2 regions of the Paraliobacillus sp. JSM ZJ581 genome follow, and region 2 is predicted to be linked to the other one. Evidence: riboswitches for the same ligand, from Rfam matches in the RefSeq annotation. Region 2 holds a riboswitch; the other holds the start of a gene.
The links. Region 2 has a riboswitch for glycine ahead of gcvT (glycine cleavage system aminomethyltransferase GcvT). Riboswitches for the same ligand answer to the same signal wherever they lie in the genome.
Positions count from the first base shown of each region.

Region 1 (16,882 bases), on a different contig from region 2:
GAGGATCAAATTTATCGCATTGATCACTATTTAGGTAAAGATATGATTCAAAATATTGAAGTTGTCCGATTTGCGAATGCTTTATTCGAGCCTTTATGGAACAATCATTACATTTCAAATATCCAAGTGACTTCTAGTGAAACACTTGGCGTAGAAGAACGAGGACGTTATTATGATGAATCAGGTGCATTGCGAGATATGGTTCAAAACCATATGTTACAAATGGTTTCTCTATTAGCAATGGAGCCACCCGCTAGACTAAATCCTGACGATATTCGTTATGAGAAGATAAAAGTATTACGTAGTTTGAAGGAGATTAACGAAAATGACGTAGATCAATACTTCGTTCGTGGACAATACGATCGTGGTGAAATCAACGGAAAAGAACTAGATGCCTATCGCGAAAGCAATGGCGTTGATCCGGATTCCAACACTGAAACGTATGTAGCGGCTAAATTTATGATCGATAATTTCCGTTGGGCTGGCGTCCCATTCTATGTTAGAACAGGTAAACGAATGGCAAAAAAATCAACTGAGATTGTTATTCAATTTAAAGACTTACCAATTAATTTATATAAAGAAAAAGGCGACACCATCGATCCTAACTTACTTGTTATCCAAGCACACCCAGATGAGAAAATCACCCTACATTTGAATGCTAAAAAAGGGGATTATGATACTACAAGTAAACCAATTACAATGTATTATGATAAAAAACATGCAGAAGATAGTTATACACCAGAAGCGTATGAAGTATTGTTAAATGATTGCTTACATGGCGATTCAACAAACTTCGTACACTGGGATGAGGTAGCTCTATCTTGGAAATACATTGATATTATTTCTAATGCATGGGAAGGAAATAAAGCTGCATTTCCTAACTACACCTCTGGTACATGTGGTCCAAAAGCAGGTGATGAATTACTAGGAGCTAACGGACACCATTGGTGGAAATTATAATCAGTAACTATAAAAGCGAACGATCATATAAATGATCGTTCGCTTTTTAATGCTGTATATTTAGTTCAAACACCCACTATGCTTAATCAAGCCATTCTGTATGGAATACGCCTTCTTTGTCGATACGTTGATACGTATGAGCACCGAAGTAATCGCGTTGTGCTTGTAATAAGTTTGCCGGAAGCGTTTCTGTACGATAGCTATCAAAGTATGCTAGCGCACTTGCAAATCCTGGAACCGGAATACCACGTTCCATCGCAATAGTAAGTACTTTACGAAGAGATGACTGATATGTTTCAACAATCTCTTTAAAATAAGGATCAAGTAAAAGGTTTGCCAATGCTGGGTCACGATCGTATGCTTCTTTAATTTTCTGTAAGAATTGCGCACGGATAATACATCCACCACGGAAAATCATTGCAATATCGCCATAGCGTAAGTTCCAGTCATTTTCCTCAGAAGCTGCACGCATTTGTGCAAAACCTTGTGCATAAGAAACGATTTTACTCATGTAAAGCGCTTTGCGAATTGCTTCAACTAACTCATCTTCATTTCCTTCATATGCTTTTTCTTGTGCAGATGGACCTTGAAGAATTTTACTTGCTTTTACTCGTTCTTCTTTCATTGCTGAAATAAAGCGAGCAAACACAGATTCTGTAATGACAGGTAATGGTACTCCCAGATCTAATGAACTTTGACTTGTCCATTTTCCTGTTCCCTTTTGACCAGCTGTATCTAAGATTACGTCGACCATTGGCTTTCCAGTCTCTTCATCTTTTTTCGTAAAGATATCCGCTGTAATTTCAATCAGATAACTATCTAATTCACCTTTGTTCCAATCTGCAAATACTTGGTGTAATTTATCTGCATCATAACCTAAAACATGCTTCATGATGAAATATGCTTCACCAATTAATTGCATATCACCATATTCAATGCCGTTGTGTACCATTTTGACATAATGGCCTGCTCCATTCGGACCAATATAAGTGACACAAGAATCGCCCTCTACTTTAGCAGAAATAGATTCAAAGATTGGCGCTACTAAATCGTAAGCTTCCTTTTGTCCTCCTGGCATAATTGAAGGTCCTTTTAATGCCCCTTCTTCCCCACCAGAGACTCCTGTTCCAATAAAATGAATACCAGATTGATCTAGCTCTTTATTTCTTCGGATTGTATCTTGATAGAACGTATTACCACCATCAATGATAATATCGCCTTCATCTAATAATGGCTTTAACGATTCAATCGTCGCATCCGTTGCAGGTCCTGCTTTTACCATTAGCATGATTTTGCGAGGTTTTTCTAAAGAATCAACAAATTCTTCAATTGACTCAGCACCAACAAAATTTTTATTTTTTGCTTCATTATTTAAAAAGTCTGCTGTTTTCTGATATGTTCTGTTAAATACAGAAACACCGTAGCCTCTACTTTCAACATTTAACGCTAGGTTTTTACCCATGACAGCTAGGCCGATAACTCCAAATTGCTGTTTTGCCATTTTGTTCGCTCCTTTATTATGTATTCCTTCTTCTATGATACGTTGAAATATAGCTTCACGCAACTCATACTCCACATACTAACTTATACCAAAAAACACAATCATGCAATGTATAATTTTTAGAAAAGTCCAATTATTCAACAACCCATTTATTGATCGCTTCTGCAACACCATCTTTTGTATGGTGTGTCGTCACCCAATCAGCTACTTTTTTCACTTCATCTTGCGCGTTCTCCATCGCAACACCGAAGCCGGATTCTTCAATCATTTTGATATCATTTAGACTATCTCCCATTGTCATTACTTGATTCATTTTAATATCTAACTTTTCGCACAGCTTTTCAATTGCACGTGCTTTGTTTATTCCTACTGCGTTAACCTCTAAATTGGTAGGGCTTGAATTAGTTACTTCAATGTCTGTTTCACCAGCTAACTCGTCAATAATTTTCTTCCTAACCTCATCTTCTGTTATGTCAAAACCGTACTTAAGCCACGTATGTGCATCATAATCACTTGGGTGTTCATTTCTCCATACTTTTTCAGTCGAGACTAGCCACGTCCACGGATTGTAAGTTTGATGTATCTGTTTAAATTTATTTAAAGCTTCTGGAAGTAACGGATTTCTGTCCAAAAGTTCACCATCTGTTGTCCAAATTTCTCCCCCATTAACTGTTATGAGATACTTCACACCTAATGCTCTCGCATAGTCAACGCATGTGCTGTAATGCCTACCCGTTGCAAAAATAACTTCCACTCCATTTTTTATCGCCTGTTTAATTGCACGCTCATTTTCTATTGAAACAGTAAGATCTGTATGTAAAACCGTACCATCCAAATCTAACGCAATTAAGCGAATATCTTTTTTATTCATTATATAGCCCCTCCATTCATTCAACTACACTAACTATATCATGAATCGGAAGCTTACATATAAAGATATACTTGACAAATAAGAATAGTTATTAGATAATAATATATAAAGCTTTACCAGATAATTCATGAAGCAAGTTAGAATGATGGCATCTGCCCATGTTTTTCAATGTATATAAAACGGAACATTATATACGAATAGCAAGACTTATTCACACTGGATCGACTTCGGAGTCGTAAGGATATAAGAGAGGTAGGGCTTATATCGTTTAGGTTAAAAGCATCCAGGTGGAACATACCGCGGCAATTTAATCAAACAAAACAATTAAATAAAATTTTTATACTTGTGAAGATTGGTAAGTTATTAATAAGGGATACGCAATGGCGTATCCCTTTTCCAATCCTATGTATTATCTATTGACGTTCATATCGGAAACTGTTACTATCTTTTTATTGATCGAAATAAATTATATACTGCAATGAATATTATGGGTTACACTATAATAGGAGCAACTTCTGGAGAGTTCGTTCAAGCGACGCCGAAGGATTCACAATCTCAGGCAACAGGACAGAAGACATAACACCATTGTATCCATGCTGTTATTGTCCCTGAGATTGAAGAACATTCTTCAATCTTTTTTATTTTAATTAACTAATGAGGTGAAAAAAATGCAAAAACGCGCAGTAGTAAGTGTACTCGGCAAGGATCAGGTTGGCATTATTTCAAAAGTAACAAGCATCCTAGCTAATAATCAAATGAATATCCTTGATATTAGTCAAACCATATTACAAGATTTCTTTACGATGATTATGCTTGTTGATATGAGAAACACAGAGGATTTAGATCGTTTAATGAAAGATTTTGAAGTAATCGAAAAAGAACTTGATCTCACAATTAGCATTCAACTTGAAGATGTATTTAAATCGATGCATCGTGTATAAAGGAGTGGAATAAAGATGGCAGTTGCTTTTACAGAAATACAAGAAACCATTCGCATGGTGCAAATGGAAAGTTTAGATATTCGTACAGTAACGATGGGAATTAGCCTAAGAGATTGTGCTGATTCTGATTTTAAAACAGTACAAAAAAATGTGTATAATAAAATTACAACGTATGCAGAGAAATTAAAACCTGTTGCGGAACAAGTAGAAAAAGAATATGGCATTCCAATTATTAATAAACGGATTTCAATCACACCAATAGCTGAAATTCTAGGTAATCATTCGCGTGAGGAAGCGATTGATCTAGCAAAAACATTAGATCAAGCCGCAAAAAAAGTTGGCGTAGATTTTATTGGTGGATTCTCCGCTCTCGTACATAAAGGGATTACTAAGGGAGACCAAACATTACTTGATGCATTACCTGACGCGTTGAGCGTAACAGAACGTGTCTGTGCTTCTGTCTCTATTGGTACTACTCGAACAGGAATTAATATGGATGCAGTAAAACAGTTGGGAACGATTATTAAACAAACAGCTGAGAATACGAAAGAAAATAGTAGTATCGGTTGTGCAAAATTTGTTGCCTTCTGTAATCCTGTTGAAGACAATCCATTTATGGCTGGTGCTTTTCATGGTGCTGGAGAAGGAGAAGCAGTATTAAGTGTTGGCGTAAGTGGCCCTGGCGTTGTGCTTAATGCATTAAAACGTTATCCCGATGTTGATTTAGGCGAAGTATCAGACATCATTAAGAAAACAGCGTTTAAAATTACACGCGCTGGTGAATTACTTGGTCGTGAAGTGGCGAAACGTCTTGATGTTCCGTTTGGTATCATGGATCTATCCTTAGCCCCAACCAATGCAATGAATGATAGTGTGGCAGAGATTTTAGAGGAAATTGGTCTAGAACGTGTAGGAACACACGGTACGATTGCCGCTTTAGCGTTAATGAATGACGCTGTCAAAAAAGGTGGCGCAATGGCTAGTTCATACGTTGGTGGATTAAGTGGTGCCTTCATTCCAGTTAGTGAGGATAATGGAATGATTAAAGGGATAGAAGATAGCGCCCTTACTTTATCAAAATTAGAAGCAATGACATGTGTCTGTTCGGTTGGGCTAGATATGATCGCACTGACAGGTGATGTAACACCAGAAACATTATCAGCAATTATAGCAGATGAAGCTGCAATCGGGATGATCAACAAGAAGACAACAGCCGTACGTGTGATCCCTGTAATCGGGAAAACAGAAGGTGATACGGTTGAATTTGGTGGCTTATTAGGTCGCGCTCCAGTCATGGGTGTTAATCCATTTAGTTCAGCAAAAATGATCCAAAGAGGCGGACGAATCCCCGCTCCATTACAAGCTTTGATTAACTAATTTAGACAATACATTTTTATTTATATTTTCTAAAAAGAAACAGTTAGCCCACGAATCACGTGTGCTAACTGTTTTTTGTTTATCATCTATTTGATTTCATCTAACAATTCATATGCTTCTTCTTTTGAGCGTACCTCTAATAACTTGTCACGGAATGCATCATCCATTAACTTACGTGATAACATTTGAAGTATTTTTAAATGTGCATCCCCTTCTGTATGCTTTGGTACAGCAATCATAAAGATCAGCTTAGCCATAGATCCATCCAAACTATACCAATCTACACCTTCTGACTTTATCCCAAAAACAACACGAGGTTTTGTAACAGCATCAGATTTTCCATGTGGTATAGCAACATTCATACCAATTCCAGTACTATTTTCTTTTTCACGAGCTAAGATAGCTTGCTTAAATTTATTTTTTGAAGTTAGAGCACCATTTTCATCAAGTTTTTCGATCATCTTATCAATAACGTCATCTCTCGTATCAGCTTTTAATTTCGTATCAATTAAATCTAAAGTTAAAATATCTGTTAATTTATTTATTTCAACCGATTGATTTTTTTTATCTTCATTCTTGGGCTGCAGTACTTCTTCGGTGTTTTCACTTACTTCTACCTTATTTACTACATCCCCCTCCGTTACAACAGTTTTATCAGAACAATAAACATCTTTCTTAAGTAATTTAATCATAAACGCTGTAACAAACGAACCAATAATAATTGCTACAAAGAACATAAATACATTGTCCACCGCTCCTAAAAATCCAACAATCGGACCTCCGTGAGCCACTCGATCACCTACGTTACTTACCATAGCTATAACAGAGCCAGTCATTGAACCAATCATAATACTAGGAATGACCCGTAGTGGATCCTGAGCCGCAAAAGGTATTGCACCTTCCGTAATACCAAATAACCCCATTGTAAATGATGCTTTTCCTGTTTCACGCTGTGCAGACTCAAATTTATTTTTGAACATAAACGTAGCAAGTCCTAAACCAATTGGTGGTACTGCAATAGCAACAGCAATAGGCCCCATAATTTCATAGTTTCCTTCGGCGATCATTGCAGAACCAAATAAGAAAGCAACTTTATTTACTGGACCACCCATATCAAAAGAAATCATCGCACCTAATATGAGCGCTAGCAAAATTGAGCTTGTTCCTTGCATACCAGCTAACCAATTTGTGAGTGATTCAAACACTTGTGCAACTGGAGCTCCAATCAAAAGAACAAATGCTAAGCCTACAATAAGTGAAGCTATCACTGGTATAATGATAATCGGCATAATAGGCTGTACCATTTTTGGTACTTTGATTTTCTTAATCCATAACGCAACATAACCAGCTAAGAAACCAGCTATAATTCCTCCTAAAAATCCAGCACTTGCTTCACTACCATAAAAGCTTCCATTTGCAGCAATATACCCTCCAATCATACCTGGGGCTAGACCAGGACGATCAGCAATACTATAAGCAATATAGCCCGCTAGTATTGGTACCATAAAACTAAAGGAAGCTGCACCTATTTGTTCAATGGTCTTCCAAATGGAATCTTCTGGTATTTTAATGCCCTCTGCACCAGCTTGACCACCAATGGTTAGTGCAATTGCAATTAATAATCCACCAACCACAATAAATGGAACCATAAATGACACACCATTCATTAAATGGCGATAAATCGGATTTTGCTTATCGTTATCTGCACGTGTCGGCATTTTTGCTTGCTTATCATCAGCATTTGAATTTCCCTGATAAACGTCAGCTTGGCTATCTTTTATTCTTTTAATTAATTTTTCAGGATTACGAATCCCTTCTTGTACCCCAACAGCAATAAGCTTCTTACCTATAAACCGATCCTTGTTTACTGTTTTATCTGCTGCAATAATGACACCGTCTGCTTCCTCAATGTCTTTAGCCGACAATTCATTTTCAACACCAATAGAACCTTGTGTTTCTATTGTCATTTTAATACCTAATTCATCTGCAGCTTTTTGCAAGTTCTCTGCAGCCATATAGGTATGTGCAATACCATTTGGACACGAAGTAATCGCTACCAATTTCATAACCCATTCTCCTTTTTATAAAATTGTTATACTGTTAGTTTAATCTAAATAAAAAAAAATAAAATTTTAATTTCTTCCGTTTCTGTGGTAAAGGTGGTTTTATTCCTTATTGTCTATTCGTTATAACTTAAATATTTTGTAAGAATCTCCATTTATCTGTTTCTTTCGTCAAACTTTCCACATGAGTTGGTTGCTCTGTCAAAGCTGTCAAACGTCGGAAAAGCTGCTTATTATTAATTGTTTCATTTTTAAGTGCTAACATAAATACAAGAGATACTTTCTCCCCGTCCCAATCAATCGGTTGTTCTAATGTAGCAACGGCAATCGTTGAATGGATAACTAACTTAGGATCAGCGTGTGGAATGGCAATCCCACCACCTATTGTTGTTGCTGAGGTTTTTTCTCTAATCAACGCTTGATAAGAATAATTCTGTTCAACGTATCCTTGTTCATATAAGCGGGTAGCTAGTTTTTCAATTAACTCAAACTGATCGTTAACTTTAACCCGTAAAAAAACAAAGTCAGCATTAATAAACTGACTTAAATCAAACATTTTTACTTGTCTACTTGATTGTTCTTTAAAGAAATACATTAGTCTTTTCTCATCAGCCTTAGTGAATAAGGGAGTTACAGTCACTTCGCGGTGTTTTTCTAAACCAATTGGAGTAGTTGTTACAATTAAATCTGGATTGTGATCTAACAAAAATTCAGGTAATTCTCGCTTTGACACTGTAGCAATAATTTTAATTTCAGGAAAACGAACATTAATTTTAGAACGAAGAATTTCAGATACACCCATTCCCATATGACAGACAAGGACAATTTCTGGACCTTTTTTCTTTCTGTGGTGAATTCTCTCTTTGGCTGCTTGATAATGCAAGGTTAGGTAAGCAACTTCATCTTCTGGCAATTCATAAGGTAGCCTACTCTTCATATCTTGCAAAACAAATAGAAGTGTATTAAACATGTAAGGATACATTTTCTTTATATCATGTACTAAAGGATTGTCTGAGTGCAAATCAAAGCTTAAACGAGTAAACATTGTGTATAGATGTAGCTTCAATCCTTCTAATAATTGACGATCCTGTTCAAAAGGATTTAATGTAATAATCGTTAACCGTTTAGATAATTCATTAGAAATGTCTATTGCTTTTTTCTCCATTTCTACGTCTAATAATCGTGGTTCAGCCTTATTGAAATGTATTTTCGCCCCTAATATTTGCATGGACAAATAGATTATTTCACTATGAGGAATAGGTACTTTAAATGTATCACCAATTTCATAAACGAATTTACTAATCCAGTGATATTCAGGTTTTTCTTTTATATATATTGCTTCTTTTTCTGTAATTGTGACGAATTCCCTCATTTTAGACCGTTTAATCATTAATAATAAATATGTTGTTATGGTATCAAAGCTATCATCTGTTAGGAAAAAAGAATACTTTTCTTGAAATTGAGTTAATTTTTTTCTCAAAATATCTAACTCGTAAGCTTGAAAATAACGATATACAAAAGGTGAAGAAGGATATTTTTTTGAACCTAATTGATCTAGCGTAACTAGTGCTACTCTTCTGTTCTGCTCTGAACCTTTAAGTGATACTCCTATGCGCTGTCTTATTATTAACCGAAGATCTTTTTTTGCGAACCATGGTTCGAGCATATCTAATGCTTTTTTTATCGCCGTTTTTGTAACATAAAAGTCTTCAGCAAAATCTTGAATCGATGTAGCAGATTTATTTATTAATAATCGGTAGGCTAATGCTTGTAAGTCATCATCACCTAAATCTGTTTGATCGGATTGCTTATTATTTTGTTGATGCAAAAAATGATATAGTTGTGTTAATTCTTCTTTTTCTATCTCGATAGAAACGCCTGCTCCTGGCTTTCTAATTAACTTAGCTTGGTAATGCTTTTCTAAAAATACTTCAATTGTATCGCAGTCATTCCGGATCGTTTTTTCCGAAAAGGATAGCGTCTCTGCAATATCACCAATTAAAATATATTCTTTCTCTTTTAATAAGAGCAAACGAAGAATTTCAAGTTGTCTCGCATGCAAATTATTCATCCCCTTCATCAAAATACGGTATCATAATTAAATTGGATTGGAAACTTAAATGCTTTCTATTAAATAAAAGTTTCCGTTTTATAAGCATTTTTTATTCTATCTTTGTTTTTTAAAAAGAAAAAGACTCCATGTAGAGTCTTTTTAGCAGTCTAAATATATTTATGCATGCCAATCATATGCCCACTGATCTTTTAAATATAAATACAAAATAAATAGTGTATTCTCCGTGTCTACCACACTTTTGTTATCAATGGTGAGGTCTAATTTAGGAAACAGTATTTCCGCAATTTCATAAGTCAATTGTCTTTTTTCATGTAATGGGAGCGTATCATACCTCTGACAAAAGGTGTTTAATAGTTCCCAATCTTTTTGAGTGAATTGATTAATAACCATGTCGTTTAGTATTAAATCATTTTTAGATAATCGACGCATGTCAATAATTTTATCAATTACTGACTTTTTATTTCTTTTTTTCATTTGATTATCATAGATAACAATTGTACCTGCTGTCAAATCCCCTAATCGCTTATGCTTTGGATGTAGAAATACAAGCAACATTCCAACGAAATATAAAGAAGGTAATGCATCAACTAAACGCATCATATTCCTAATAACAGAAGATAATAATGTCATTGGATGTCCACTATCTTGAATAACACGAAGGCCAATCACTCGTTTTCCTATCGTTTTACCACCCCACAGAAACTCAAAGAATATATAATATCCAAAATTAATAATAAAAAACAAGATGATTACGATTGCTATTAACAATCCTCCATTATCAAATAAGTAAAATAGATTAAAGTCCGTATCCATTACGAGTAGTAAACCGATAAATAATATAGTATTTACAATAAGTAAAATAAACTGATCGATTATAAAAGCAGCTGCTCTACTTCCTAAACCAGCCACCTGAAACTGTAGTGATACAAACTCCGGTGTTCTAATATCTGTTTGTTGTCCATACCAGTCTGTCACATTTTCCCCTCCGTTCATAGTTAATTTGTTCCATAATACTATCAATTTTTAACTGTAGCATTTATAATAATAATAAAGTAAATTTCAAGTAAAGGTGATTATTGTGCAATTAAAAACATTTATTCAGCAACATCGGAGTGAATGGATGGCGCTAGAAGCATCTATTTACACATTACGAAAAAGAAATTCTATGAATCAAACGAACATTAATGAATTTGAATACTTATACCAAAAAACAACACAGCATTTATCCTATAGTCAAACCTACTTTCCCAACGATGAAGTGACCCGTTATCTAAATGAATTGGTGGCAAAGGCACATAACCTTTTATACCAAACCGAACGATCATCTTGGAAACAAATGCAGCATTTTTTAAGTACAAAATTTATTGGTTTATTATTAGATCAATGGCAAGCTATAGTCATTGCAATGCTCTTATTTACACTAGGAGCAATAGCAAGCTTCTTAGCAGTCATTGAAAACCCATTACATATTTACAAAATTCTTCCTAGCGACATGGTACAAAACATTGCAGATCCTAGTCAGCTAGAAGCAAATCAAAATGCAGGAAATGCCCCGCTAATGTCTGCTCAAATCATGACCAATAATATACGTGTTGCTATCCTTGCTTTTGTAGGTGGCATCACTTTTGGAATATTAACACTATATGTGCTAATTTATAATGGCATACTTATTGGCGCATTGGCAGGATACTTTTGGAATGCAGATAGTTCTTATATTTTTTGGGCTTACATTGTCCCTCACGGAATGATTGAGCTTACTGCTATTTTCATTGTAGGAGGAGCAGGTTTGCTCATGGGATATCGTTTATTCGTACCGAAAAACTTTTCTAGAGTATATCACCTTAAAGTGCAAGCAGTACGCTCAGTACAATTACTGTTAGGTACCATTCCATTATTTATTGTTGCTGGCCTCATAGAAGGGTATATTACACCAGCCGATTTGTCTTTAGAAATAAAATATACTGTTGCAATTACAAGCGTCGTCGCAATGATTGCTTACATGTTAATCGGTTATCATTTATTACAAAAAAAGACTAGAGCACCCCTCTATTCAGCTGATCAATATAGTAGGAAATAGCAGTTACAGCTAACCGATCTTCAGGGGCTTCTAACACAACGAAGCCTCGTTTCCCAAACTTACTTTATTTGCTTTGCTTTAAATTGTAATTGCTTTTGTGCAATCGTTTTTTCCATTGCTATTCGCACAGTTAAAGGATAAATGTTACGCTTAGCTTGTAATTGTTCGTCCTCAATCCCAATGATTATAAACAAATGTTTTTTTCTAATTTGTTGTAATGAATGCAAGATCGTTTCCTCATAAACAAACGTATCAACATCGCTAAAAAGCAATAGTAAGCTACGTTTCTTTTGCTTTAATTGGACATAGTGCAAAACATTTGTATAATTTGATTCACTAGCATCAACTTGTAACGCATACACCGCACGCAAGATAACTTGTAAATGTTCTAATCCTTTCGCTGGAGCAACATACGTATGTATCTTACTTGAAAAAGCAACAACAGATACGTAATCACCATTTTTTAATGCCGCTGCAGCAGTAGCTATCGTTGCCTCCAATACTTTCTCTAATCGATTTCCTTTATCTAGCTCCACCCCCATCATTCTGCCACAATCAATTAACAGTGTAATGTGCTTTCCGTGCTCTGGCTCATATTCATTTGTCATCACTTCTTGTAACTTTGCAGATTGATGCCAATTTATTTTTCTTGGATCATCACCAACGACATACGAACGAACCTTAGAAAATTCCCCCATGCCTGTTTTCTGCTTACGTATTTTTATTCCTTCATGCAACAAGTATCTTTGTGCACTTGCTAAGTAACGGTTCGTTTCCTCTAAATTAGGAATGACATGAGCAACCTGTCTAATCGTAACTGTTTTTTGTTTTTCCCATAAACCAAGCATGCTTTTATAACGAATATAAAGCTTATTAATCATATATTCTCCTCGCTCTAAAGGAAATACATGATAATTTATTTCTGTCATACGCTGCGCTTTAATCATTTGATTATATGGAAAAATTGTCTGAAATGACGTTGGAATCTGATCTACAAATCGCAGCATACAAGGTCGGTTACTGTTATTCTGAATGGTAACGGTAATCGTATGATTCTTTTGGCGCTCGAATTCTTCTGGAATAGAACGATGAGCTTCTAACAGACTTCTTTTTGGTGACAATAACAAATCAATCAATGAGATACTTATTAAAATTGCAGTCATGATAAGTACATGGTGTATTAAAAAGTGATTAATAGCTAACACAGTTAAAATAAAACCGATTATAGCTAGAATCACTAATAGCTTTGCAGTTGGTAAAACTCCTCTATCTTGGAACAGCAATCGCCCCCACCAATTCTTGAATAATGTCATCAAGGTTTGTTCCCTCCATTTCTGCATATGGAGATAACTGTACACGGTGACGCAGGCTAGGAACCGCTACAACTTTTACATCGTCTGGAGTTACATAATCCCTTCCTAATAAAAATGCCCAAGCTTTTGCTGTTTTTGCTATTGCAATTGCACCTCTTGTACTAGCCCCATATTGAAAGCTTTCAATTTCTCTTGTTTTGCGGACAATTTTAGTTATGTAATCAGCGATTGAATCATGTAATGTAATACTCGCCACTTCTTTTCTTACTTCATCTAACATGTCAGATGAAAATATGGCATTCGCTTCTTGTTTCGTATCTTGCTTTTCACCCGTTACTTGCTGTAACACACTGATTTCTGCTTCTAAGCTAGGGAAATCTACATCTAGCTTAAATAGAAAACGATCTTGCTGTGCTTCTGGCAATGGATAAGTCCCTTCAAATTCAATGGGGTTTTGTGTTGCAGCCACAAAGAAAACATCTGGCAATGCATAAGTCTTTCCTTGTATCGTAACTTGCTTTTCTTCCATTGCTTCTAATAAAGCTGCTTGGGTTTTTGCAGGTGTTCGATTGATTTCATCCGCTAATAGAACATTCGTGAAGATCGGGCCTTGCAACGTTTGAAAGGCCCCCTCCTTCATATTATATATCGTGCTTCCAGTTATATCACTTGGTAATAAATCAGGGGTGAATTGAATACGACTAAAATCACCACCTACTAAAGAGGCTAACGTTTTTACCATTTGTGTTTTCCCTGTCCCTGGAACGCCTTCAATTAATACATGACCATCTGCTAGAAATGCAGTTAATAGCAAACGGAGATTTTTATTTTGTCCGAGCACTTTAGATTCATAGGTTTCTAATAATGTTGCTATCTGCTCTCTCATTCTGATTCTACCTCTTTTCGTATGTGATCTATTTTTTGTGACCAATATATAAATGCTTGTTTAGATATCTTTTCGTGCGTTACTATCTCCTCTAAGCCTTTAGCAAAGATGCGTATTGCTTCTTTTGACAGTGAGGGCGTGATTCGATCAATTAGCTCTATATTTTCAACCCATGATTTTTTATAAGGAATACCGTAACGTTCTAGTAAACGACGTTTCAAAAAATCGGATTGAATCATTACTGCATCACGATAATTCTTTCCTTTTAAATACCAATTAGCAATTGCTTTTATCCTTTCATTACTGAACCTTACCGTTGCTTCCCTAGGTGTAACAATAGAACCAAATCGTTTTCCTTTTAACCATAAAACACCTATTAATAAAAGAAATATTTCAAACCAAACTACTAGAATCCAATTTGGATAAACTAACAATTTCGAAAATGCAGTAGGTGGGTTATGTATATATTCATTAAATATTATCGATTGATAAGAACGAAAATCAATGATAGAAAACAATGCATCAAGGTGGTCTTGTTCTAGGATATTCTCGTTTGTTAACCATTCTGGCTCGGTTACAACAAGTAAATGACCATCTCCATATGATCGTTCAATAGCAATAGCACCAGCTTTATCCTCTAATAGCACAACGTCTGACGGATTGTGCTCAAGTCGAATCGTTGAAGATACACTTACATGCAAGGACTTGTCCAATAACTCTGTAGATTCACCGACATTTTGAAATGAATTACTCGTATCAATATCAAACATCCCTTTTGGATTTTGTTTAAATAAAACAATCGTATTGCCATTTTCCATATAGGATTCATATAGTTGAAGTGCTTCTTCATCTGACAAAAGTGGCGGTTCAACCATAACTAATAATGTGTCTTCTAGGTTTTCTAAACGAGTTGGATTATGTTCCAAGCGTTCTGTAGCAACCTGTTCCTGCTCCAGAAAAGTATAGAGTGCTTTTGTGCCATTTGGCGCAGGTGACTTAGACAAATAAGCAGGGTAATCCTTTGGTTGATCACGCACGAGAAAATAACTAACTAATACAAATACAGAGAGGAGAATAAGTAGCCAAAGCCACATTTTTTTATCTGTTGTCTGTTGCGACATGCCCATTCTCCCCTACCTTCCATTCATCGCTCGTCTGCTTAAGGAGACTCATCCAATTCTCCCATTCGTCTCGAAATGCAGCATAGGACTCCTTTGTTATTGAACGATTTCCATAAGTACTTTGTTCGAAAAATATAGCGCACGAATAAAAATGTTTTGCTAATCTTGAATCAATTTCTACTAATTCGTCATAATATTCCCAGTTTGTTTTCCATGCTTGTGTTTTAACTAGACCTTTTTCATTTAACAATAATAAGAATGAAAGAAATAAGTGACGGGTTGCATTCGCATATCGTTGTTGCTCTTCAAATTGATTTGCTTTTTGTAAATGATCCTCACTCGTCCAATGTTTTTGATCCTTGTGAAGTGGCTGAATATTAGAGAACTTTTTACGACGAAAAACGTTTCTACTTATCTTGTAAACAATAGTAAAACCAACTACAACAATAGCCAAAATAGATATAATAATAATTAAGCTACCTATACTATTTGACGGGTTAGCAGAAAAAAACAACTTATCCACTAAATCTTCAAACCAAGAAGCGACTTGGTCGAATATTTTTTCTATCAAACTACGGTTATCTTGATAATAAATTTGATATTCTTGCTGATTTAAGATTGCTTTTAATTTATCTTCAGCTTCATGCCTCTCCATCATTTTCTCACCCTGATCAACATTTAATTATTGTAGCTTTTCTTCATGATAGGTATGAATCATCCCTTTTAAGTCATCTGCAGTATTTCGTGTAACGGAATCAAAATACATTACACCATATCCTACCACTGTAAATAAAGTAGTAAATAAAATCACTATGTTCAGAATAACCCCATATAGTACACTCATTCCTAAAAAGAAGCTAAATAACTCAACAACAGTAATAAATGCAAATGTAATTAGTATAAATACAACATATAACCAAAATAACTTCCATACTCTACCTTTAGATAACTTCCAACTAGCAGTTAATCCTGGTGCTACGCGATCAAATAACACAGCCGGTAAATAGAAACTCCAACGGGTAAACAGTAATCCAAATCCGATAAATCCACCAAGAAATAATAGAAAAGCGGTTATAATACCTGCTAAAGCATTAGTAGCTATACTAGAGAACAGAATAGTAAGTATTATTATAGTTGGTATAATCAAAATCGCAGATACAATAACACTTATTAATAATGTGCTCCATAGAAGTGGCCAAAACCGGGTGAATGCTTTCTTAATTAATTCACTAACGGTATATGCCTCTCCATCTTTCACACGCTTTACTAATAAAATAATTGCAGCAAATAATACCGGATAAAATAGTGTCATTAATAGAGTTGTGAGTATTATACCAATACTTTCTGCAACTGCCATTAATAAACTAGCGTCTTCATAAGTGTTGAGCGATTGCTCAAACCATTGACTATTGTCAACATCACGAATGAGGTCATATCCAGCTATGATTTCACTTAATGCTTGCAAAAGTATAATTGGACCCATGAAAATAAGTAACAATAAAAATAATTTAGAAAAGTGCCCTTTTGAAATCTGAAAAGTTACATCTAAAATCTCACCAAAACGCATTGGTCTTTCAAATTTATTTTTCATTATATCTCCTCCTCAAGAAACATCTGAGAATTATTCTACCATTGTTTCTTAATTATTAACATATGATTGGAAAAAATTATTTTAATTTTCCTTTAATGTTATAATTA
Region 1 is NZ_JBISEP010000011.1:40,784-57,665, forward strand. Features, by position in the region: gene zwf (glucose-6-phosphate dehydrogenase) at 1-960, shown strand, start outside; gene gndA (NADP-dependent phosphogluconate dehydrogenase) at 1,043-2,461, opposite strand; gene ACH6CY_RS08315 (Cof-type HAD-IIB family hydrolase) at 2,595-3,332, opposite strand; glycine riboswitch at 3,838-3,913, shown strand; gene ACH6CY_RS08320 (ACT domain-containing protein) at 4,001-4,273, shown strand; gene ACH6CY_RS08325 (PFL family protein) at 4,289-5,650, shown strand; gene ACH6CY_RS08330 (fructose-specific PTS transporter subunit EIIC) at 5,737-7,716, opposite strand; gene ACH6CY_RS08335 (BglG family transcription antiterminator) at 7,844-9,775, opposite strand; gene ACH6CY_RS08340 (RDD family protein) at 9,944-10,762, opposite strand; gene ACH6CY_RS08345 (stage II sporulation protein M) at 10,866-11,864, shown strand; gene ACH6CY_RS08350 (DUF58 domain-containing protein) at 11,924-13,177, opposite strand; gene ACH6CY_RS08355 (AAA family ATPase) at 13,131-14,063, opposite strand; gene ACH6CY_RS08360 (DUF4350 domain-containing protein) at 14,060-15,184, opposite strand; gene ACH6CY_RS08365 (DUF4129 domain-containing protein) at 15,162-15,839, opposite strand; gene ACH6CY_RS08370 (hypothetical protein) at 15,867-16,775, opposite strand.
Region 1: it holds a riboswitch for glycine, as region 2 does, so the genes downstream of both, ACH6CY_RS08320 (ACT domain-containing protein) here and gcvT (glycine cleavage system aminomethyltransferase GcvT) in region 2, are expected to answer to the same signal.

Region 2 (16,882 bases):
TGTATATAAAAATGATGCTGACACCGATAATAATAAAAAAGACTGGTTGAATCCATGCAATCGTTTTTTTAACCTTATTTTCTAGACGCTCTAATAGAAAATCAGCATAACCATGCAAATCTACAGCAACATCTTCTGTATTACTATTTTTTTGAAAAACTATATCGATATCTTTATGAAGTAAATGGAGCGTAGGTAAAATAGTTGCCATTTGTTGACCTGTGGCATAATGATTAAGAATTTGTTGGCAATAATAGCTTACTATTTGATGATGCATTTGTTTTGCTAGTATGTGGAAGCTGTCTTTAAGCGATAATCCAGCGTGTAGCAATGAACTTAAATGAAGGGAAAATAGAAATGTGTTGTACAGTTGAATCATTGTTTTAATGAAAGGAACATGTTGGTAAATCGTTATCTTTGTTTTTATGGTACACTTTGTTTGAATTATGAACCAGCAGATAGAAGCAATGATACATAGTAATATCACAAAAATAAGCGTGTTGAAAAAGAAATGAATAGATTTTAAAGAGCTCATTGTGAAAGTTGAGACATACGTGGTAGATTGAAACAATTGGATAAAAGCAGGATATACCGATGTCTTAATAAAATATAATAAACAAATAAACATTAAGAATAGTGCGATGGGATAACGTATAGCTTGTTTGAATTTTAAAAATAACAAGCTGTTTTTTTCTAATAACAATACACTTTGTTTTAAAGCCTTTGTCATATCTCCATGTGCACTTGCAAAATAAAGAAATGAAATGATTTTCGTATCAAAATTTGCCTCTTCTAAGGCTGTATCTAATGTTTTTCCATCTTTCAAAGTATGAATCATCTGGGTAATCGGTTGCTTCCATTTATGGTTCCATTGCATTGCATACAATGCGTCTATGAGAGGATAATCTTGTTCTAATAGCCTTGTAAGTCGAATCAAAAAATGGTTCTGTTCAGACGATGTTAATCTCTTTTGTTTATGTTTTATTAGTAAATCCATACGCGTAAGCTTTCCTCCTTAATTGCTTAAAAGTATGAAACGTGTGATCGGCTGTTTTTTGACTACCAATCGCTTCATGAAGTAAGTTCCCTTCCAGTAACTCCGATATAGCTGCGCGTGAAGGTGTGTTGTTGATTAAAATAGGTAGTAACTCTAAGGATGCTACAGCAATTAAACTTTGTCTAAGGTCTGTTTGACTAATGCCCATTTCTTTTAATCGGTAGATTGTGCCAAAAGCATCTTTAGCATGTAAAGTTGATAAAACTAAATGGCCAGTATATGCAGCGTGAAAAACAAATTGTGCTGTTTTTTCATCCCTTATTTCACCTACCATAATAATATCAGGGTCATGTCTAAGTGCTGCTTTAAGACCAACGTGGTAACTCACACCACTTTTTTCGTTAACTTGAACTTGTAATAAATTTTCTATTTCTTTTTCGATTGGATCTTCTAATGTAATCGTTTGGTAGGAATGTTCTTTTAACAGTGTTTGAAGTAGGGCATATAACGTTGTTGTTTTTCCGCTTCCTGTTGGTCCAGTAAATAAAATAACTCCTGAACGGTGGCTGACCCATTTTTTGATTTGTTTTAATTGATACGGGAATAGAAACAGTTGATTTAGTGAGGTAGCTTCATTTTGTGGCAATAAACGAATGGCAAGACTTTCAGATTGATGGACTGGTAATGAAGAAATGCGTAATGCTATTGATCTTTTTTGGTAGTTTATAATGATTGCCCCGTTTTGAGGTTTTCTTTTTTCACCAATATCCATACCGGCTGTGAATTTAAAATAACTTATCAATCTATTATACTGGTTTAAACTTATTTCATTATGGAGCACTCTTTCACCATGAATTCTAAGATAGATTTTGACCATCGATGAGAATGGACAAAAATGTATGTCGGATGCGTCGTTGTCTAGTGCATCATACAAAATTTTTTTTGAAAAAACAGAAGTCGTACTCATAGCTTTTCCTCCCTTGTAAACTATACTATACAAACAGGAATTTTAAAAAGCAACTTACAATATCATTATCTAATTGGAGCTAATCTGTTTTTATAGGTGAACTTCATAACCAGTTATGAAGTTTCACTAGATTAATACTTGATTTCGCAGAAAAAAACAGTGTAGTAAAAATATTTTAAACTTTCGAAGGAATAAAAGATTCATGCTATAATAAATAAAATTATCAATCATTATTTAACAATCGTGAGATAATGCGTTGCTTAGATACATCAAGTATAATAATCAATTATGTAGAATGATATTGGGGTGAAAGACATTGAAAAGTATTTATTTAATAGGATTTATGGGTAGTGGAAAAACAACTGTTGCTAAACTGCTCGCCCAAAAACTTGAGTTAGCTGTTCAAGATACAGATCAAATGGTAGAAAATTATTATCAATTGCCGATCAAGAAGGTGTTTGCTAATTATGGTGAAGAAGTATTTCGAAAGTATGAACATCACATGTTAACAAAGACCAATCAAAATAATACTATAATAGCTACTGGTGGTGGCATAATAGAATTATCTGCTAATATCGAGTGGTTATCAAATAAAGAAGTAATTTATTTGAAGACTAGCTGGGCTGAAATTGTTAATCGATTAAAATTTGATCGAAATCGACCGATTTGGAATGATCAATCTAGGGATAAAGAAAACTTATTAACTCGTAGAGATAGCAAATACAAACAGGCAAGTAAACATGTCGTATATACAGATGATAAGGACACGAATGAAATCGCGGAAGAAATTATCACACTTATAAAAGAGGTAGGTTAGGGCATCCTAGACATAAAGGAGATGGTCTTTATGTCTGGGAATGATATAGTAAAATATGTTACAACAGAAATTGTAAAATATGCTGGAATGTCAAAAGAAAAAAGGGAACAATACAAGCAAGAAAAGAAAGATAAAAAGAAAGAATCACAATTTTTTCTATCAAGTAATTGGTTTGGTTTGGTCCCTTTTTCTTTACATGTTTGGTTAAAAAGAAACAAAAATCGTCGATAACAGCCGAATCATGATTTTAACTATGCAGTAATTTGAAACTAGTTTGTTGCGTGATGAAAAATAAACCACCATTTACAGCAGAAACATCAATCTTAGGTTGATACATCGCTTCAATGGCCGCTAATTCCTCTTGATAATGATTTTGGTAACTATCGTCTTCAGATTGGTAAAATTGCTTTAATAAGTTTTTTTCTTTCTCCATTTGATTCCATGAGATAGTTGCCCATTCATGCTCTTCTTGCTGCAACATTTGTTCCACTAATTGCATAATCCTTTGGTAACTATGTTTTACTTGAATTAGTGGAGTTACTGTATAGCAAAAATCAGCACTTTTCACATCCCACTCTATATGTTTTATAGCGTGAATAAATTGATTTATTATTGCTCCGTTAACCATATTAATACCAATTGATTTTAATACTTCTTTCTTATCCTTCCCTATATAACTAATTTTCAGATTTAACACAAGCCATGGAATGAGTGGTGTGTGTTCCGTTGTCGCAATTGATTGATATAATTTAACGTATTTCCCCTTTGATGAGAGTATTTGAAATATTTGCTGCAAACGAGGACTACCGAAATGAACGAATTCATAGTTGTTTTTATCCTCTTCCTCCTTATTGTTAGGATCAACCGTAAGATAAAGACTAGAAGGCTCTCCCTTTAGGCCCATCTTTTTAACATATTGCCAGTAGAATGGTCGATTCATTAACTGTTCATCTAGCTCATTTGAAAGTTGAATAATCAAATCTTGATCGTTTTGGTGCACAATCTCACATTCATTTTCCGTGAAGAAAGTGTATAAAAAATTATGAAGATTCTTGATTCCCATATTGATTCTCCTGTTCTATTTGCGGTAAATGATTTGTTATAATCGCAGATAAATTATCTAGTTTAATTTTTGCTTCACCTTCAGATTGTGATTGAAGAAATATTTGTTCTAGTTCTTTATCTATATTGGTTAGTTCAAGATCTGCTAAAATTGCATCTAAGTTCCCTATTATCCGTTCAAATAGACCGATTTTATCGTATAGTAACTGTAAAACGTGAGATTCAATGGTATTTCTTAAAGCAAAATTATATATATGGACATCTTTCTTTTGTCCATAGCGATGAATTCGACCGATTCGTTGCTCTAAACGCATCGGGTTCCAAGGTAGATCATAATTAATCATATAATTACAAAACTGAAGGTTTATTCCTTCCCCACCAGCTTCTGTTGCTATTAAAACTTGTGCTTTATGCTCAAAGAGTTGTTTCATCCAATCTTTTTTTCCGCGTTTAAATCCTCCTCGAAAAGGAACAGATGTAATGCCATGCTGTTGAAGAACCCATTGTAAATATACTTGAGTTGCGCGATATTCTGTGAATATAATACATTTATCATTAATGGATTGCACTAATTCAACCACTTTATTCGCTTTTGCGTGTTGAGGAAGCATTTCAATCTTTTCCAATAATGCAGTATATTCTTGATAACCTTTGCTGTCTTGACTTGTATTCTTTTTAATGGATAAATAGCAAGCTTCACGAGATGAGCATAACTCACGTAAATAGGTAATCTTGGCAAAAGAAGCTTTTTCAGAAGTAAGTTCTTTTAATGTTTCATAGGTTTCCATTTCTTCCTTTGTGAAATCAATCCAAATTGTTTCAACATGACGCTTTGTCCATTCTAATCCAGTATCTGTTCTGCGATTACGTACCATTACCTGCTTGATAAGCTGCTTTAAATGAATATCGCTTTCAAGTGCTTTGTTGTTCTTCCCAAATTTCTCTGAGAAGGTTTTGAAATCTCCTAAATAACCTGGCTTTAATATAGAAACTAAATTAAAAATATCACTTAATTTATTTTGAATAGGTGTAGCTGTCAACAACAAACAGTATTTTTTCTTTATTGCTCGAATAAATTGATGACTCTTAGTTTGATGATTTTTCAATTTATGTGCTTCATCGACTAAAACAAAATCATACTGTTGTTCTAGAATCGTGCTATTATGTGGTTCACGTTTCGCTAAATCAATGGAAGTAATCATAATATTGTTTTGATCCCACACGGGGCGTTTCCTTGATGTCACGACCGGAATATAAAACTTTTGTGTTAATTCTGTTGCCCATTGATTGACTAAGGAAGCAGGAACTAAAATTAACGCTTTCTTAACTAATCCACGTATCATGTATTCCTTTAATAATAAGCCAGCTTCAATTGTTTTTCCTAAGCCAACCTCATCTGCTAAAATTGCACGCCCATTCATTTGTTCAATAACCTGTTTCACACAATCTAATTGATGCGTTAAAAATGTCATGTGAGGTAATAAATCAGGTGTTATTAGTTTATTAGTATGCTTAATTTGATTTGTTTCTGCCGCTTGATAAGATAATAAAAAAAGCTCCCAACTTGAAAGAGATTGTTCTTTTGCTAAATTATTTTCAAATGTTTTTAAAAACATTTGATCCTGCTGTAATTGGATATTCATTCAGTCAACTCCCGAACTTTATGTTCTGATTTTAAAAAAGTTCATCTGTATTTTTCGATATATATGTTATAATATTCTGTATAATATAGATAATTTTACACTGTATAGATTAGTCGTTATTAGATAGTGTTCCCAATTCAACAAAATTTACAAGCGGATGATGATAAAAGGAGAGAGCACATTAGTGTGCCGCCGAAGGAGCAAGCAATATATTGCGAATCTCTCAGGCAAACAGACTTTTATTTGACGCAACTCTGGAGAATGTTTATAGCAACTATAAACTACCCAAGAAGCATGCCTGCTAGATACAGGGGCGAAACTTTCTGGTAAAAGGACAGAGAAATCATTTGGATCAGATGATTTCTCTGTCCTTTTTAGTAAATAGCTATGTATGGTTATGAACAGAAAGGGGATAGATTCTAATATAAAGGGAAACTACAAAAAAATAATTTGGGAGGGGCGTGATAGTATGAAAGAATTAAAACAAACACCGTTATATCCGTTGTATCAAAAATATCAAGCAAAAGTCATTGATTTTGGTGGTTGGGCATTGCCAGTTCAATTTGACGGTATTAAAAAGGAACATGATGTGACTCGAAATGCTGTTGGATTGTTCGATGTATCTCACATGGGAGAAATTATTGTCTCAGGTGAGGGAAGCCTTGCGTTTTTGCAACAAATGTGTACCAATGATTTATCTCTGATTAAGCCAAACAAAGCGCAGTATACGTTTATGTGTTACCCAAACGGGGGCACGGTAGATGACTTAATTGTTTACCAATTAGAAGAACAGAAATATTTATTAGTCGTAAATGCTGCCAATCATGAAAAAGATCTAAATTGGTTATTAGAGCACAAGTCTGATGATTTAGAAATCATTGATAAGTCTCAGGATTATGTCCAACTGGCTATTCAAGGACCTAGAGCAGAGAAAGTACTGCAGAAAATAACGGAAGAAGATTTGTCTACTATTCGTTTCTTTTCATTTAAGCAAGATGTTGCTTTTGAAGGTATTGAAGATCAAGCGTTAGTCGCTAGAACTGGTTATACCGGTGAAGATGGGTTTGAAATTTATATTCCGACAACGAGTGGAACATCTTTATGGGAAAGGCTATTAGCTATAGGGGAAGAAGATGGCATTTTTCCAATCGGTTTAGGCGCAAGAGATACATTACGCTTTGAAGCCTGTTTTCCGTTATATGGGAATGAATTATCTGAAGCAATTACTCCGATTGAAGCGGGGTTAGGCTTTGCTGTAAAAACAAATAAATCAAGTGACTTTATTGGGAAGGAAGTATTACACAAGCAAAAAGAACAAGGTGTAGGCCGTACCTTAGTTGGTATTGAAATGATTGATAAAGGAATTCCACGCCATGAGTATCCCGTTTATGATAATGATACATGTATTGGTTTTGTTACAAGTGGAACGAATGCACCGACACTTGGTAAAAATCTCGGATTGGCATTGATTGATAAAGACTTTTCAGAAGAGGGAACTGTAGTAACTGTAAAAATAAGAAATAAATATTTGCGAGCGCAAGTAATAAAAAAACCTTTTTATAAAAGAGGTTAGGAGAAGGGGAGATGGGGATGAACTTTCGTTATTTACCAATGACAAAACAAGATGAGGACGACATGTTACAAACTATAGGAGTAACGGGCATAGAGGATTTATTCTCTGACATTCCAAAAGAAATTAGATTAACAAGAGAATTAAATCTTACTCCACCTTATAGTGAGACGAAATTATTGAAAGAAATAACACAATTAGCAAACAAAAATGTAACAAGCAAATCACATACCTCTTTTTTAGGTGCAGGTGTATATGATCACTACATTCCATCTGTTGTAGATCATATTATTTCAAGGTCAGAATTTTTCACAGCCTACACCCCATATCAACCAGAAATATCTCAAGGGGAATTACAAGCGATTTTTGAATTTCAGACAATGATTTGTGAATTAACAGCAATGGATATAGCAAATTCATCGATGTATGATGGAGCGACGGCATTGGCTGAAGCAATGACAATCAGTGCAGCGCAAACAAAAAGAAAGAAAGTACTCGTGTCAAAAGCCATTCATCCTGAATCATTGGAAGTAATGTATACGTATGCAAAAGGTCATGATTTAGAGGTCATTGAGATTCCAGAAAAAAACGGAATGACTGATCTTGATCAAATGACTAGCTTACTAGATGAAACAGTATCAAGTGTTATCGTACAATATCCTAATTTTTACGGACAAATCGAACCATTGGCTGAAGTTAATGGAATGATAAAAGATACAAAAACAATGTTCGTTGTGTCAAGTAATCCATTGTCATTAGGTATGCTTACACCTCCTGGTGATTTAGGTGCGGATTTTGTGGTAGGCGATACCCAAGTATTTGGTATCCCAGCTCAATATGGTGGACCACATTGTGGTTACTTTGCAACGAAGAAAAAATGGATGCGAAAAGTGCCAGGTAGACTAGTTGGTGAGACAGTTGATGAAGAGGGAAAACGTGGCTTTGTTCTAACGCTTCAAGCAAGAGAACAACACATTAGACGAGAGAAAGCAACATCAAATATTTGTTCCAATCAGGCATTGAATGCATTAGCGTCTTCCGTAGCTATGAGTGCATTAGGGAAAAAGGGATTAAAAGAAATGGCCTATCAAAATATGCAAAAAGCTCAATTTGCAAAACGTGCTTTTCAAAAAAGACACATCCCTATTCTTTTTGAAGGACCAATATTTAACGAATTTGTTATTCAGTTAAATGATTCAGTTTCTAACATAAACAAACGACTACTTGAAAAAGGCATGTTAGGTGGATTTGACTTAGGGAAAATAGATGCAAAATATGAAAAATGTATGTTAGTTGCAGTTACCGAAATGAGAACAAAAGAAGAAATCGATAGCTTTGTCAAGGAAGTAGGTGAAGCAAATGACAATCAATAATCATCCTTTACTATTCGAATTAAGCAAACAAGGTCGAGTTAGCTATTCTTTGCCTGAATTAGATGTGGAAGAGACAGATTTAGAATCAATTGTAGATTCATCTTACTTAAGAAAAGAACCACCTAGGCTACCAGAAATCAGTGAATTGCAGTTGATTCGACATTATACGAATCTTTCTAAACAAAATTATGGTGTTGATTCTGGTTTTTATCCATTAGGCTCTTGTACAATGAAATACAATCCTAAGTTAAACGAGGATGTAGCGAGGTTAGAAGGATTAAGCTATATTCATCCTTATCAACCATCTGAAACCGTTCAAGGAGCACTAGCAATTATGTATGACTTACAGACTGCGTTAGAAGAAATTACTGGAATGCATCGATTCACACTTCAAACGGCAGCTGGTGCCCATGGGGAATGGGCTGGTTTAATGATGATTCGAGCTTTTCATGAGGAAAATGGTGACTATCAACGAACGAAAGTTATTATTCCTGATTCAGCGCATGGCACAAACCCAGCTTCAGCAGCAGTTGCAGGATTCGATCCAGTCACAGTACAAACAAATGAGCAAGGGTTAGTAGATTTAGATGACTTACGACGGGTTGTAGGTAATGATACAGCAGCACTAATGCTTACTAATCCAAATACGCTAGGCTTGTTTGAAAAAGAAATTACTGAGATTGCAAAGGTTGTACATGAGTCAGGCGGTAAACTTTATTATGATGGTGCCAATCTAAATGCGATCATGGGCTACACAAGACCTGGTGATATGGGGTTTGATGTTGTGCATTTGAACTTGCATAAAACATTTACTGGACCGCATGGTGGAGGTGGACCAGGCTCCGGACCGGTTGGGGTATCAGAAGAAATGGAAAAGTTCTTACCTAAGCCGATCATTATGAAGCGAGAAGATTTGTATGTTTTTGAGCATGAGCGCCCAGATTCAATCGGAAGAGTTAAATCTTATTTTGGGAACTTCGGTATAAATGTTCGTGCTTATACGTATATTCGTTCTATGGGAGCCGAAGGATTGAAAAAAGCAAGCACGTATGCAGTGTTAAATGCGAATTACCTTATGAGGAGATTAGAATCTACTTTTGATCTACCATTTACACAACATTGTAAGCATGAATTTGTTTTATCAGGCAAAAAACAAAAGAAATTAGGGGTTCGTACGTTAGATATTGCTAAGCGCTTATTAGATTATGGTTATCATCCACCAACCATCTATTTCCCGTTAAATGTAGCTGAAGCAATGATGATTGAGCCCACAGAAACAGAAACTAAAGAAACGCTAGATGCTTTTGTTGAGGCGTTATTAGCTATTAATCAAGAAGCGAGTACCCAGCCAGAGTTAGTGCAAGAAGCGCCACATACGACAGTGGTAAAACGAATGGATGAGACATTAGCAGCGAGAAAACCAATTGTAAAATATGCATTCGATAATTAAATAATAAATGAAACAGGTGTTTCTAGTGAAGAAACACCTGTTTCACATTAATAATTAGCTTTTTTTGTTTTTTTAATTTTACCTGTCCATTTTTTGTAGCCACCTTGTAAATCAAACAAATCATTGTATCCTTTTTTGTTTAATATCATCGCAGCTCGAGCAGATCTTGAGCCACTTTGACAATATAAATAGATGGGTTGATCTTTTCTTAATTCTTTCATGCGTTGTTTTAATTGTGTTAATGGAATATTTCGAGCGCCTAAAATATGACCGCCATCGAACTCTTTAGGTTCACGAACATCAATTAATTGAGCTTTTCGATATCCTTGACGAAATTCTTCTTCTGAAAGTGTTTTTAAGATCCGTCTTTGCTTTAAATACCTGTACACCGTAAACAAGATAAACGCAACTAAGAGACCTATTATTATATACCAATCCTTCATAACTACTTCCCCTTTTTTAATAAAACTATATATATTATATGATGATTATAACATTTTTTAAATGAATTTCACTATATATAACAAAATTATGATTGTATTCTTGTATATTATCGACTCTATCCTTAAATTTATGTCTAATAATATGATTACTTCGAGTAAATGTAAATGATAACACGTAACTAGATGAATGGTATGAACTACATAATAGATAATAAATAGTCATATTCCTTCCATCATACGAAGCGTATTTACCTAGTGTGATCGATGTCATCATTTATGTTAAAAACACGAACTGATTTTAAATCGCTTGTGCCACAAGAGAAACTGTTGTATCCTTTTTATTAGGAGCATTGATGATTAAGAATTGGAGGATTACTATGCCAACACCAAGTATGGAAGATTATATAGAACAAATTTATATGTTAATTGAATCAAAAGGATATGCTAGAGTGTCTGATATTGCAGAAGCACTTGACGTTCATCCATCCTCCGTTACAAAAATGGTTCAAAAGCTTGATAAAGATGAATATTTAAATTATGAGAAATATAGAGGATTGATTTTAACTTCTCAAGGAAAAAAAATTGGTAAACGTTTAGTTTATCGTCATGAATTACTTGAACAATTTTTAGAGTTAATAGGGGTTGAGCAAGAAAATATTTATCAAGATGTTGAGGGGATTGAACATCATTTAAGTTGGAATTCAATTGATCGAATAGGGGATCTTGTTCAATATTTAGATAGTAATCCAAAAGCGATCGAAGCACTTAAACAACTACATAAAGAAGCAGAAGAATCATAGTTTAAAGATGCAAAATGTTTTTCAAAAAAATTACCGAGTAACTACTCGGTAATTTTTGTTTGAAACTTTTTAAAAGCAAAAACGTATAAGTAATATAGAACAAAATAAAGGGGACATGGAAATGATTGGCGCGTTAATAACAACAGGATTATCTTTTATACTGGCATTATGTTTTATTATTATTACTTTTTTGAAACAGAAGCCAAACAAGAAAAAAGTTAAACAAATTTTTATTTCGTTTTTAATTATCTTTATTTTATTTTTGATCGGTATTTATTTCATTATGCCGAGTATTATTGTTCCTAACATGTTGATATTAAATTTATTAGTAGCAATAATAACTGTACCATTAGTTTATCTTTTATTAATGGGTGGAAACATTACGATAAAAAAACGTCATACGAGTGTTTTTATCATTACTGGACTACTCATTCTATCTATTCCTGCAATCTATGTATATGGATTGTTTAGTTTGGATAATGTACATGATTCAATCCAAACGGAAGAGAAAGAACAAGCAAAACCATTAAATAAGGATGATACACCGATAGCTGTTTCTCCAGAATCTGCTCGAAATAAAATGCAAAAATCGATGAGTGTTGTACCAAATCCTCAATTTTACGATTTAGGTAAACTTCAAGTGCAAAAAATGAATGATGATATCGTTTATGTTGCACCATTAGAGTTTACAGGACTTTGGAAATTCATTCGTGGTCAAGAAACAGAAGGCTTTTTTACGATATCAGCTACGAATGTAAATGCACAGCCAGAATTTATTTCTAGTAAAATGCAGTATACTAACTCTAGTTATTTTCATAAAAATGTACAACGAGTCATTTACGATAAGTTTCCACATTATGTACAAAGTGGAGAAGCTCAAATAGAAGTTGATGAAGCGGGAAAGCCATGGTATGTACAAACTTTATACCAAACGATGACAATTACAGATAAGCCGGATTTAAATGATTTAAAAGTAGCTGTGGTAGATCCAACTAGTGGAGAAGTCGCATTGTATGATACAGAAGAAGCACCAGCATTTATTGAAGGTTCAGTTAGCTCAGAAATAGCTTCATTACAAAATGAATACTATGGAAAGTATGTACATGGTTGGTTCAATAGTAAATTTGGTAAAAAAGATGTGCGCATACCGAATGAATCTGGAACAGAAAAAAGTGTAACTCCTGTATTCGATGAAAATGGTGAAATGTACTATTTCACAGATATGACATCTCCTAAAGAAAACATTGACTCAGCGTTAGGCTATACAATGATCCACGCAAGAACTGGTGAACTTACTTATTTTAATGGTGAAATGAATAATGGAATCATGGATAGTGAAGGTGCTAAGCAAATTGTGAACAAAGAATTTCCTGAGAAAAATTGGGAAGGTTCGATGCCGATTCTATATAATATTGACGGGCATGCAACATGGGTAGTTAATGTACTAGACCCAAATGGTTTGTTTAAAAAATATGCCTACATTAATGCAGCTGATTCTGATTTCGTTGTGTTTGGTGAAACAGCCAATCAGGCGTTAGAAAGTTATCGGATTGCCCTTCAACAGAATCCTAGCTTTGTTCAGTCTAGTGATGGTGCAGATATAGAAAATGTTGAAGGAGCAATAACTCGGGTATTAGTTTCGACAAAGGATAATATTCAAATTGTACAATTTTTATTACAAAATGATCCTATTATCTATACAGTGAATACAACGATTGAACCTAAGGCGATCTTCTTAACTGAAGGAGATACAGTCAATATGGAAGTGAAGGTTAGAGATGGAGCCACAGGATCAGTTGAAAGCATTGTAATTAAAGGCTTGACCGATTAAATTAATACAAAGAATAACAGTTATCCGTTGTGGAATCCAAGTCTGGTTCTACAACGGATTGATGTGCATCATAAACTTAGATAATCTAAGAAGTAACATGAATTGAGCACGTTACGTGCCAGATATTTGAATAAGGTCATGGTAAGGAGGGCAATACAATGCTTGGATTACCAAGAGGTGAGGTATTTCTAGTGCCTTGGACTGAAGATTGGTTAAAGGAGTTTTTACTAGAAAAAGAGAGAATTCAACATAAAATAGAAAAATCTGTTGTGAATATTCATCATATCGGTAGCACAGCTGTGAAAGGATTAAGTGCCAAGCCAATTATTGATATTGCTATAGAGATTAAAGCGTTTGATGATGGTGAGTTTTGCGTTAATCCTTTAGAATGTTTAGGCTACGCTTACAAAGGAATTAACATCCTACCAGATAGACATTATTTTATTAAAGGAGAACCCAGGACACATCAAATTCATATGTACCAAGTTGGAAATAAGTACTTATTGGAGCAATTAAATTTTATAGATTATTTACGTAGAAATGATAGTACAAGAAAGGAATATCAAAAACTAAAAATCGAACTGTCAAAAGCAAATAAGCATGATAAATACAGATATGCAGACGCAAAAACAGATTTTGTTCAATCTGTTTTAACAAAAATATATAAATCAAAGACTTAGGATATTCTGCTGTCATTTAAAGAATATATAGGTGAATAGGTTGTTGGAAATGGACTTAATAGCAGCTCTGTATCTAACGAATACTCCGCATTATGAAGAAATTTAATATTGTTTGCCCAATTCACAAGGCGAACCCTTATCGACGTATGGCGAAAGCAACAAAAGAACATCGCGCGTGTTCGAATGAATTACACCGTAACTTTAAGCAAGGTGTGGCAGGGGAAGTACTATTAACCGATATTACGTGTTTAACGTACGGAGGAGGTAAATGTGCTTATTTATCAACAGTCAAGGACGCAGAAACGAATGAGATTTTAGCGTATGAAGTATCCTCTTCATTACATTTAGAGATTGCGCTCAATACGCTACATAAACTGAAGAAACAGCGCCATTTAACAGAAGATGCCTTTATTCATTCGGATCAATGTTTCCATTACACGAGTCCACAATTTCAAAAGCTCGTGAAGAAAATGGGGTTAGGTCAATCGATGTCACGTCGGGAAGTTGTTGGGATAATGCTCCCAAAAAATCATTCTTTAAAGATTTTAGGGATGAAACGAATATAAAAGAATGTGAAACGTTAGAAGAAGTATAACGAGAAGTTAAGAGTTATATGGCGTATTACAATAATTATCGTGACCAGTGGAATTTAAAAAAGCTGCCGCCTGTAAAATACAGACAGCAGATTCAACAAGTTGCCTAGCCTCTTTCAAAATGTCCTTTACAAAGGGTACACTTTAAATAGTATAGTGCTTTTATTATCTACCAAGCCTTATTTTATTATCCTCTATTTTCTTAAAGGTTGAATCAGGTAATCCTTTATTACGGTAATAATCTGATTCCATTGTGTATCTTTCACTGTCCTTATTTTCTTCAAAATAAATTTCAAATAATTCATCAAATGATTTCAACCTTAATGCAACCATAATAGCCAGTATATGTTGCAGATTTAAAGTAACTTTCTTACTGTTTGCCAATTCATTCACTGATGCGTACCTAATACCAGTTAAATTTGATAATTCCATTAAATTAATACCTACTTCTTCACATCTTTCGTTTAGCAAACACCTGAATTGTATAGATGGAAATTGAAAAATTGTTTCATTTACCACTTCGTTTATATTTTTTCTATTTGTGATACGTTCCATAACCATTTTTAAAACCACCTTAATTAATTAATAAGTTCATTGTACATTTAATCGTATAATAAAGCAAGTCAGTTATCTATAAACAACTTGTTTAAGGGTTGTAAGTATTTGTTTCTTAATCAGAAAGGGAGGTTTTATGAGGTGATGAAAGTAGCTATAACTGGGAAATTAAGAAGTGGTAAAGATACTGTGGCTGATTATTTATTAAATAGAATCTCTTTCAGTGAAAAATTATATTTTCCTAAATTGCAATATTAAGTGCAACACTAGTGAAATTTAACAGATAATTTTAAGAGATATAATCGGGGGGATGTACATGAATTATCAGTTTAATAAATTATCACAGGAGCAAGCAGAACATATTGCTTTCAACTGGAAATATGAAAGAGCATACTCCTTTTATAATATGACAGCTGATGAGGAGGATCTGACTGAATTCTTAAATCCTTTACAACGTGGAGATAAATATTTTATAGTCACGAAGGGCAACGAAGAAGTTGGGTTCTTTTGTTTTGAAAATGAAGGCGAGTCCATTGATATTGGATTAGGATTGAAACCTGAATTAACCGGACGTGGAATAGGTCTAGAATTCTTAAAAGTTGGATTAGATTATGCAATGTCCAAATATAATCCGATAGAAATAACTCTTTCGGTTGCCACTTTTAATGAAAGAGCCATTAAGGTATACAAAAAAGCAGGCTTTGAATCTACTGAGAACTTTATGCAAGATACAAATGGTAGTTGTTTTGAATTTTTAAAAATGAAGTATAAATGTGCAAAGTAAACAATTAAAAGTTGTTAATGGGACTAGGATGAATTAATATTTGTTTTGAACGAAAGAATGACAGGGTTACTTTTAGGAGGGGGATTTAGTGTTTTTTGAAAAACCTACATGTATGATTTGTGATAAAGAAATTGAGGAAGATAAAATGGTATTTGTGCAATTGCGTTATCCAAAGAGTAGAGGTTTTACTGAAATCAAAGCATACTTAAAAAGCGAAGGTAAGTTTATTTGTGAAAACTGTTTTAATCAAAAATCCAATTAGAAAATCAAATGGTTATCAAAAGGAAGGCTGTATTTTATAATATATGCAATAGTCTTTATCGAAGATGTGGATGAGATGAAAAAAATGAGGAAGTATTTTAATTGCATTGAATTAATAGCGCTAATAGCCGTTTTATTTGGTAGTTCTGCCGAAAAATAGTAATTTAATGTTAAAGCTATTATTTTCAATGTGATTAATATGGAAACAACGAATGTGATTGATTCTTATACGATAGAAATAATAAATGAGATCTATTTGATTCACTAGAGGTTAGAAAATAATCTTCCTTAATGTCGTCGTACCTTGCTAGCTGATATTTTTGAACGATCTTTTGGAATCATTTATGCAGGAGGAGTTAAAATTGATTTGACTGGAATTGATAAAAAGATAAGGGAGCATGTATATGAATAAGCTATATGTAAAACAGAAAGTGTTTAGCTTGGGTGGGAAGTTTACAGTAAAGGATCAAAGTGACCAGGATAAATATGTGATTGAGGGAAGTTTGTTTTCTGTTCCAAAAACTTTTACGATTAAAGATACCACTGAAAATGTAATTGGAAAAATAACAAAGAAGGCCTTTAGTTTTTTACCGAAATTCTTCGTTGAAGTAGATGGAGAAGAAATGATTACGATTCAAAAAGAGTTTTCTTTCTTTAAATCACGCTACCGAATAGATGCTCGAGAAATTAAAGTACAAGGTGACTGGTGGGACAAAAAATTTGAAGTGATAAGTCGTGGTGAAGTAGTAGCTCAGGTGAATGAAAAGTGGTTTACATGGGGAGATACTTATGAAGTAACTGTGATTGATGAAGCACTTGAGCATATTATTATCTCTTTAGTCATCGCAATTGATTTTGTTAAACAACAAGAAAACACTGCAGCTGCAAATGCTGGGAATTAGGGTGTATTATAAGAGTAGCATTTAATTGAAGTACTAACATATCTATGTTAGAAAAATTCTCAAGGAAATGAGTATGTTGATCGAATAAAATGGCAGTAAAGGGACTTATTATGTAATAAGACTACTCCTTCGTGTGTAATGTTTTCAAACAATC
Region 2 is NZ_JBISEP010000006.1:22,168-39,049, forward strand. Features, by position in the region: gene comGB (competence type IV pilus assembly protein ComGB) at 1-997, opposite strand, end outside; gene comGA (competence type IV pilus ATPase ComGA) at 975-1,964, opposite strand; gene ACH6CY_RS05345 (shikimate kinase) at 2,281-2,781, shown strand; gene ACH6CY_RS05350 (YqzE family protein) at 2,812-3,012, shown strand; gene ACH6CY_RS05355 (YqhG family protein) at 3,029-3,844, opposite strand; gene ACH6CY_RS05360 (DEAD/DEAH box helicase) at 3,822-5,486, opposite strand; glycine riboswitch at 5,644-5,735, shown strand; gene gcvT (glycine cleavage system aminomethyltransferase GcvT) at 5,956-7,059, shown strand; gene gcvPA (aminomethyl-transferring glycine dehydrogenase subunit GcvPA) at 7,077-8,429, shown strand; gene gcvPB (aminomethyl-transferring glycine dehydrogenase subunit GcvPB) at 8,416-9,879, shown strand; gene ACH6CY_RS05380 (rhodanese-like domain-containing protein) at 9,927-10,322, opposite strand; gene mntR (transcriptional regulator MntR) at 10,700-11,122, shown strand; gene ACH6CY_RS05390 (DNA-binding protein) at 11,244-12,953, shown strand; gene ACH6CY_RS05395 (GrpB family protein) at 13,112-13,633, shown strand; partial or broken gene ACH6CY_RS05400 (IS3 family transposase) at 13,711-14,336, shown strand; gene ACH6CY_RS05405 (helix-turn-helix domain-containing protein) at 14,392-14,787, opposite strand; gene ACH6CY_RS05410 (GNAT family N-acetyltransferase) at 15,098-15,565, shown strand; gene ACH6CY_RS05415 (Fe3+ hydroxamate ABC transporter substrate-binding protein) at 15,654-15,827, shown strand; gene ACH6CY_RS05420 (LURP-one-related/scramblase family protein) at 16,231-16,728, shown strand.